DNA from 2 places in the Lacrimispora brassicae genome. Region 1 is predicted to be linked to the other one. Evidence: a T-box and tRNA genes for the amino acid it is inferred to sense, from the RefSeq annotation. Region 1 holds a T-box; the other holds one or more tRNA genes.
What was found. The T-box of region 1 lies ahead of tyrS (tyrosine--tRNA ligase). A T-box ahead of a tRNA ligase gene usually reads a tRNA of that ligase, here a tRNA-Tyr.
Positions count from the first base shown of each region.

Region 2: it encodes a tRNA-Tyr, which carries the amino acid that the T-box ahead of tyrS (tyrosine--tRNA ligase) is inferred to sense. The anticodon was not compared.

Region 1 covers NZ_BRYH01000012.1:9,168-13,594, forward strand. The annotation lists gene citD (citrate lyase acyl carrier protein) at 1-20, opposite strand, end outside; gene citX (citrate lyase holo-[acyl-carrier protein] synthase) at 126-659, opposite strand; gene tyrS (tyrosine--tRNA ligase) at 811-2,034, opposite strand; T-box leader at 2,222-2,477, opposite strand; gene ACYVD3_RS07895 (6-phospho-alpha-glucosidase) at 2,561-3,886, opposite strand; gene ACYVD3_RS07900 (PTS transporter subunit EIIC) at 3,918-4,427, opposite strand, start outside.
Region 2 covers NZ_BRYH01000003.1:127,385-131,811, reverse strand. The annotation lists gene ACYVD3_RS01905 (M23 family metallopeptidase) at 1-232, shown strand, start outside; gene ACYVD3_RS01900 (methyl-accepting chemotaxis protein) at 332-2,362, opposite strand; tRNA gene ACYVD3_RS01895 (tRNA-Leu) at 2,620-2,705, opposite strand; tRNA gene ACYVD3_RS01890 (tRNA-Tyr) at 2,745-2,826, opposite strand; gene ACYVD3_RS01885 (glycoside hydrolase family 13 protein) at 2,909-4,427, opposite strand, start outside.

The sequences.
Region 1 (4,427 bases):
GCTGGTCTTTTGATCTCCATTTTGCTTAAAGCCTCCCTTTTATGTTTTCATGATTTCATTTTATAGAGAGAACCTTAACCAGGTAAAAAAGGAACCTTAAAATTTATTAAGAAAGCGGCAGAATCTCATCTGCCGCCTTCTTTCAACCAGGAATCTATGATGTTCTCAATACGCCTGCAAAGCTCCTCCACCCCATGGCTGCGGCTGCGGCCGCATAGCTTTGCATCTTTTTCACAAATCAGGCATTTTCGGACAGGAGCCCCCACTTCTTCTCTGCTGATCCCCCTTCCTGCTCCATCGTATACGTCAACGTCCAGCAGCCTCCCCAGGGGATGGGTTTCTTCCATTTGGACCGTTATTTTCTTAACAAATAGATAATCCATGGTTTTCACCGCATACAGCTTTAAATAACCGGCCTTTTCTTTTACTATGGCTTCTTCCATCACAGACAGCCTGTTTTTAAGAAGCAGCCGGCCCAGTTCTTCTCCCCCTGCGGTAAACGCCAAAGAAATACGGGAAGAGGTCTTCCTTGGGCCGGGAACATTCATTCCAAGGGCCACAATCGTGGCTTTTTTATACTTTTTCCCCAGTTCTTCCTGCATGCTTGCCTTTTTTTCACGAAAAAGAAGCATCTCTTCCAATGTTACATTGTCTTCCATTTTGCATCCCTCTCTTCACTCTCTGCAATCATACAGCACTTTTCCTTAAAAAGAAATACGTTAAGGAGACGCTTACTTCTGCTTGTGATCTACTGTAATCCTATTCTCAAATTTGAAAAATCCGGCTGGTTTCAGCCGGATTTTCTTTACATTATTTTGCAATTACTTTTACAAACTTTTTCTTACCCCGTTTTACCACCAGGCCATCTCCGGATAACTGCTCTTTTGTGAAATCAGCCTTTATATCGGTAACGTTTTCACCTTCTACAGTCACTCCTCCCTGCTCCACATTACGCCTTGCTTCGGAACGGGTGGGCGCCAAGCCGGATTTCTGAAGAATGGACAGGATATCAATGGCTCCGTCTGTAAAATCTGCCTCTTCCAGTTCACAGGTGGGCATATCTGCCGCATTGCCGCCGGTAAAAAGTGCTCTGGCGCTCTCTCTGGCTCTTTCTGCTTCCTCTTCCCCGTGTACCAGCTTTGTCAGCTCATAGGCAAGGATCTCCTTTGCCTGGTTCAACTGGCTGCCTTCCCAGCCGTCCATCTCATCGATCTGCTCAATGGGAAGGAATGTGAGCATGCGCAGGCATTTTAACACATCTGCATCAGCAATGTTTCTCCAGTACTGGAAGAAATCAAAGGGAGAAGTCCTTTCCGGGTCAAGCCATACGGCGCCTGACTGGGTTTTTCCCATCTTATTCCCTTCGGAATTTAAAAGCAGGGTGATGGTCATGGCATGGGCGTCCTTTCCCAGCTTCCTGCGGATCAGCTCTGTGCCGCCAAGCATATTGCTCCACTGGTCATCTCCTCCAAACTGCATGTTGCAGCCGTAACGGTTAAACAGCTCATAGAAATCATAGCTCTGCATGATCATGTAGTTGAATTCCAAAAAGCTCAAGCCCTTTTCCATGCGCTGCTTATAGCATTCTGCACTCAGCATGCGGTTGACTGAAAAATGAGGGCCGATTTTCCGGAGAAAATCAATATAATTTAACTCCAGCAGCCAGTCTGCGTTGTTGACCATAAGAGCCTTTCCCTCGGAAAAATCGATGAAACGGCTCATCTGCTTTTTAAAACAGTCACAGTTATGCTGGATCATTTCTACGGTCATCATCTGGCGCATGTCACTTCTTCCGGAAGGATCTCCAACCATACCGGTTCCTCCGCCCAGCAGGGCGATGGGCTTATTGCCTGCCTCCTGAAGGCGTTTCATTAAACACAGGGCCATAAAATGACCTACGTGAAGGCTGTCAGCCGTGGGATCAAATCCAATATAGAATATGGCTTTTCCTTCGTTTACCATTTTACTGATCTCTTCTTCGTTTGTCACCTGGGCGATCAGGCCGCGGGCTCTCAATTCTTCATAGATTGTCATTGCAATTCTCCTTTCGTCTGTTTCGCCCATATTTTTTGGGCATAATGGTATACTTATAAGGTGTTTCGTCTTTCTTGCCTAAAGTTGCAGGGCAGAGCCCACCACGTTTCAGCGCACCCCGCACTATCGGGTGTATCGGGTGTAAGGGCATACCTGATTCATTTCATAAAAATAAGCCCCGTCCTATCAAAAGGACGAGGCTAAAGTCTCGCGTTACCACCTTAAGTTTATAAACAGCTCACGCTGCCTACCTCTTTGAGTACCTGTTCCGATACTCTAGCACAATAACGGGTGCGGGAATCCGTCGCAGCCTACTGGGCTTACAGCCGTTTGGTGCGAAGCTCAAAGATGTATTCACAATCCGTGTTCCACGCGCCTCTCATCTGCCGGCTGCTTTCTGTGTGGTCCATCGCTTTGCTACTTGTTCTTATCAACGCTTTTACTTGTTTTATGAAGTTACTGAATAGTATATGAGGTTTTTCCTTTTTTGTCAAGATCCTTTTTTTATTTCAAAATTAAGGAAATCCTACTTTAATTCCGGCCAGTATTCTTTATTGGCTTCTATGAGATCATCTAAAATCTGCTTTGCAACAGAAGCGCTTGGTACGGTTTTTGATAAGGTCAGGGCCTGCCACAGCTTTAAATAGCTTCCCTCCATCCAGGCTTCCACCACCAGACGTTCCACAGCAAGCTGCTCTTCCATCATTCCCTTTTCAAAGGTGGGAATGTTTCCCTGGCACAAAGGCTCCGGACCTTCATTTCCTACGAGGCAAGGCACTTCCACCATGGCAGTAGGATCAAAATTAGAGATGGCTCCCTTATTTTCCACAATGCAGAGCATCTGCTCACGGGTGTTGAACCCAATGGCACAGGCCAGATCCACTATAAAGGAAGCATGATTGTCTATGGAGAATTCTCCGCCTTTTGCAGTTCCTGCCTGTATGATAGCCCTTGCAGCGCTAAACACCTCTTTTTCTCTTCCTTCCATTACCTCATTGGCCCTGGTATGATCGGGATTGGTGTGCTCCACCACATAATCCGGGTAAAGATAATATTTCAAATAGGTATTTGGAAGAAAATCAGGATCCAGCTTTAATAAATCCGCCGCCTTTTTATGGGTCTGCTGCCAGCTATCATCCATATGCTGAGTCTCCACAGCCTTTTCCGTCAAATATCCGTTTTTAGACACATAATCCAAAAGCTGGGGCATCAGGTCCGTCCCGTCCTTATCCTTTACGCTGGTCCACCAGCCGAAGTGGTTCAGCCCAAAATACTTCACATCCATGTCCTTAGGGTCCCTGCCTACAATGTATCCCATACGCCGCTTGGTACCCACCGGCATGTCGCATATATTTAACACCTTGGAATGAGACCTAAGCACACGGCAGGCCTCTGCCACGATAGAAGCCGGATTGGAGTAATTGAGCATCCAGCAGTCAGGAGAATATCTTTCCATAAAATCAATTAACTCCATCATTCCGCCAATGCTTCTCATCCCGTATGCGATTCCGCCGGGACCACAGGTCTCCTGTCCCACCACATGATATTTCATGGGTATTTTTTCATCCAGCTCCCTCATGGCATATTTGCCCACCCGGATATGAGCCATACAGAAATCCACATCAGTAAAGGCTTCCTCAGGATCTGTTGTATAGGAAAACTCCACCTCCGGCGCAATTTCCTTCATAACGATCCCTATGGCCTTTGCCAGGGTTTCCTGTCGCTCTCCGTCATTGTCGTAAAGCTTTAAAGAACGGATGGGAAACCGGTGCAGATTATCCATCAGCATCATTACAATACCGGGCGTGTAGGTGCTTCCGCCGCCTGCAATTACGATTGAGAATTTTTTCACCTTATTTTACCTCCTTGCTTTGCCTGATTTATCAGTTGCTTTCGCCGTTTCCCAGTTCCTCATCTACTGCTCTTCTTACGGCAGTTACCTTTAAGCCATATATTACCTGAACGTTATTACCCTTTTTCACCACGCCGTTGGCTCCGGTGCCATTTTTCAGCACCTCTTCCTGAACCAGGCCCGGATCTGTGATAATCAGGCGCAGACGGGTGAAACAGTTATCCACTTTTTCAATATTACCGGCACCGCCCAGGGCTTTTATGATCAATGAGGCGTCCACATCATCGCCGTCTTTTCCATCTTTTTCAGAAGCTACCTTTTCCTTGTACTCCGCTTTGGTATGAAGCTTCATTTCCATACCTTCTGTTTCCCGTCCTAAAGTCTTTAAATTCAGTTTTGTAATGAGAAAGCGGAATATGGCGTAATAGACCACAAAAAACATTAGGCCTGTGACAATGTACATGGGCCATCCGGTTTTATGGATTCCCAAAGGCACATTGAAAAGCAGAAAATCCAAAAAGCCGTTGGGACCGATGGCGCG
Region 2 (4,427 bases), on a different contig from region 1:
GGTTGCGGCGGGGCAAAGTGTGAAGAAAGGTGATGTTATTGGTAAAGTAGGTCATTCCGGCAACTCTTTTTCTCCCCATTTACATTTTCAGCTTATGGATAACAGCGACATACTTTCTGCAAATGGACTGCCCTGCGCTTTCGAACAATATGAATTATTCCATGACGGAGAATGGCGTAAAGTGTTTAACGGCATTCCCACCGATAAAGATAGAATAAGGTTTTATGTGTAGTTCACTGGATAGAAATAATATGGATTTGGAAGATTCAATCATTTCGGGGCGGGTTCGATGTGTTGACAAAGTCCCTTAAAAAGCGGATCCATCATAAAATCACGTGTTTTCAATCTTCTTTCCAGCGTCACATTTTTCATTCTTTCCCTCGTCACACTTTTCATTCTCATCATCGTCATGGGGAACAGATCCTTCCCACAATTTGAATTTTGAAACTTCCTGCCTTAAAATCCCGGCCTGGGCTGCCAGTTCTTCACTGGAGGAGGAGCTTTCCTGGGCGGTTGCAGCATTGGCCTGAACAACGGCTGATACCTGGGACAGCCCATCCCTGATCTGTTCCATGGTCTGCGCCTGCTCCAGGGAGGCGGATTGGATCTCTTGGATCACCTGTTCCAGAAGGATGGATTTTTCGGCAATCTCCTTAAGAATCTCTGCCGTTTCATTGGTCTTTTTCATTCCCTCTGAAACCGCCTTTGCCGTATGCCCGATCAACTGGGCCGTCTGTTTTGCAGCCTCAGCGGATTTAGCCGACAGGCTCCGCACCTCTCCTGCGACAACCGCAAATCCCCGGCCTGCATCTCCGGCACGGGCAGCCTCCACAGCAGCGTTTAAGGCTAAAATATTAGTCTGAAACGCAATATCTTCAATCATCTTTGTGATCCCGGATATTCGTTCAGAAAACAGGCTTATTTCTTTCATGGCTGCATCAAGGCTCTCCATATGCCGGTTCCCTGCACTGACCATTGCCCCGGACTGGTTGACATAATCTGAAGCATTTCCCACATGGCCCGCATTTTTTACGGCTTTTTCGGAAACATTGGCAATGGAAGCATTCAGTTCCTCCACCGTTTCTGCCTGCAGGGCTGCTCCGGAGGCAAGGGCCTGGGAAACGGCGGAAACCTGCCCGGCTCCATAATTAACCTCCTCGGCGGAGGAACGGATATTTATTATGGTATCATTTAAGCGGGAAGCGATCATTTCCATGGAACTGCGTATGCCGCTAAATTCGCCCGGATATCCGCAACCGCTTTGGACCGTAAGGTTCCCATAGGAAATCTCCTGCAAAAACCGGGAAATATCCCAGATGATATCTCTGTATGTTCCTGCCATTTCATTGACCTTTTCCCCCATGCTTCCGATTTCATCCCTGCGCTCCATGTGAAGCTCCATGCTCAAATCTCCGGCAGACAGACTGTCAATGGCATCAACCACCTGGCCCATGGGCTTTGTAATCCGGTTGGTGATCCGTAGCATGACAAAAACCGCAAGAATCAAAGAGACAACTCCCAGAATAACGGCATTTAACATGGAGGTCATGACGCCGGACATAAATTCCGATTCTGAGGCCGTCACATTTACAGACCAGCCATTGGTGTCCTTTACAGGAGTATAGGAACCAAACTTTTTTTCTCCGTTCCATCGGTAGAAGTCAAAGCCGGTTTCCCCCCTGATCATTGCCGTTTCCAGCTTTGCAATCTCTCCATATACAGCCTGATCGCTTTTTGCGGCCTCCGTATCATTTTGTCCGGATAATACCAGGGAAAAATCTTCGTGAGCCACTTTCGTCCCCTCATGGTTCAGGATATAAGTGCTCCCCGTATCTCCAAGCTTTGTATCAGCGATGATTGTCTCAAAAACAGAATATGGAAATTCCAGCATAATGACCAGGTCGTCATAAGGGTAAGCGTATTCAAAGGACACAGAATCTTTACGGATCATAGGATCTGACAGAAAAGGGTTCCCTTTTTTGGCCTGTAGGTACGCATTGTCCTGTTCATAGGATTTTCCATTGACAACGGACAGCCCGCCAGAGGATATGATATCGATATTTTTAAGACCGTACTGGGAACATGAGATTCTTAAAAATATGTTGATATTGCCATTTTTTTGCACATTTCCTTTCATATAAAGGGCAATTGATTCGGATATGATGGAATACTCCTTTAGCTGCTGGGTTATTTTTTCAGAGACCAGTTCCGAAGTTTCCTTTAAGCTTTTTGCCAGAGACCTTCTGGTAGTATCATAAGTCAAATAAATGGAGCCTGCGGACAGCACCAATACAATGGTAATGATACACGCCATTGTAAATGTCACCAGTTCTTTCTTTATTCCCCTGTATTTTCTTTTCATATCTAGTTGTCCTCCCATATCCGGTTTATTCCTCTGTGGTTCCTATTCACAGCGGCTCAATGGGTATATCGGACAATTTTTAGATAACTATATAGGTTTTACCAATATTTTACAATAACTTGTTTATTTTTTTACAAACACCGGAAAACAACTGGTAAAAAATCAATTTCTCCCCTGTTTTCCTCCTTCTTTTTCCTTATATGACATGCAAAAAAGAGAGCTGCCGTATCTTCTCATACGATAACTCTCTTTCATCATGCCGGCGACCGGAATCGAACCGGTACGGGAGATTAGTCCCGCAGGATTTTAAGTCCTGTGCGTCTGCCAGTTCCGCCACGCCGGCATTCTCATATACCGTTTACTTCTTTCCAACGGTACGGACTGGGCGGAGAAGGATTCGAACCTTCGAAGTCGTCGACAACAGATTTACAGTCTGCCCCCTTTGGCCGCTCGGGAATCCACCCATGCTTTTTATTAAGCAAGCGAGTGTTATTTTATCACAGGGGTATTAAAAAATCAAGGTTTTTTTGTAAAAAAAAGTGATTTTTAATCCCGGTCAGCCACCAGCAGAAGAGAGCTGGTTCCCGGCATGGAGACGAGCACCTGACCGTCCTCCACCTCATAGGTGACCTTCCCTACATTGTACCCATTTTCATAGGTCAGCATATAGCGGGACATGGTTTCCCCGTCCTTCATTCCCAACTGCCACACAGGGATCATGACCTGCCGCTCCTCCGGAAGATTATTGACCGCCACGGCGCAAATGCTGTCCTTGCAGAAACGGCCATAGGAGATCAGATGCCTCCCGGCCAGAAGCTGCTTTAAGGACCCAAGGCGCAGTGCCGGTATGCCGTGGTGAAGGCCTGTCATGTACCGGTGAAATTCAATGAGCTCTAAATCCTCTCTGCCCCAGGGATAGGTCCTGCGGTTATCAGGATCCGTCCATCCGCAGACCCCTGCCTCGTCTCCATAATAAATCGTGGGAGCGCCGGGCCAGGTCATCTGAATCATGACTGCCCCCCGGAAAATCCCATTATTGATGCCCTGGGAAGCCGCTTCCGGGCCGAGAGTGGAGATCCTCCCCACTTTTCGGTTGGTCCTGGTCATAAAACGGGAATGGTCATGGTTTGACAGCTCATTCATGGCTACCTGGACAGAGCCTGTCATCATGCGGCTCATATGATAATTCATGGACTTAAAAAAGCTTTCTCCGTCTCCAAACAGACTGGGGTTACTTTCATCGCTGTGCTTTTCCATACCTGTCAGGAACCAGGTCACCGGCTCCATAAAGGCATCGTAGTTCATGACCGTATCCCACTGGTCCCCCTGAAGCCAGCCTGATGGATCTCCGTAGTGCTCCGCCAGCACAATAGCCTCCGGATTGGCCTCCTTTACCGCATTTCTGAAATCCCTCCAGAACTTATGGTTGTATTCGCTGCTGTGGCCCAAATCAGCCGCCACATCAAGGCGCCAGCCGTCTACATTGTAGGGCGGGGAAACCCATTTGCGGGCCATACCCAGAATATATTCATACAAAGTCCGGGAATCTTCATAATTGAGTTTTGGAAGGGTGGAATGCCCCCACCAGCCATCGTAGGAGCTGTTATAGGGCCATGCTTCCTCGTCATAAAATTTAAAAAATGTCCGGTAAGGACTGTCCTTTGACACATAGGCTCCCGGCTCATACCTTCCGGACATTTCATAAATCCGCTCTCCATCCAACCATTTATTAAAAGAGCCGCAATGGTTAAACACCCCATCCAGAATCACTCTCATCCCCCGTTTGTGCACCTCTTCCACAAACCGGGCAAAAAATTCATTGCTGGCTTCTAAATTCTCCTTATCCGTTGTCCGGATCATGTATTTTGTGGCAGCCTTGTTATCCCCGGCATCAGGAGCCACCGGCTCCCCTTCATCCTTAAGGATCACGCCATAATGGGGATCAATGTGGTCGTAATCCTGACAGTCATACTTATGATTGGAGGGAGATACGAAAATCGGATTAAAATAGATCACATCAACTCCCAGGTTCTTTAAGTAGTCCAGTTTATTCCATACCCCCTGC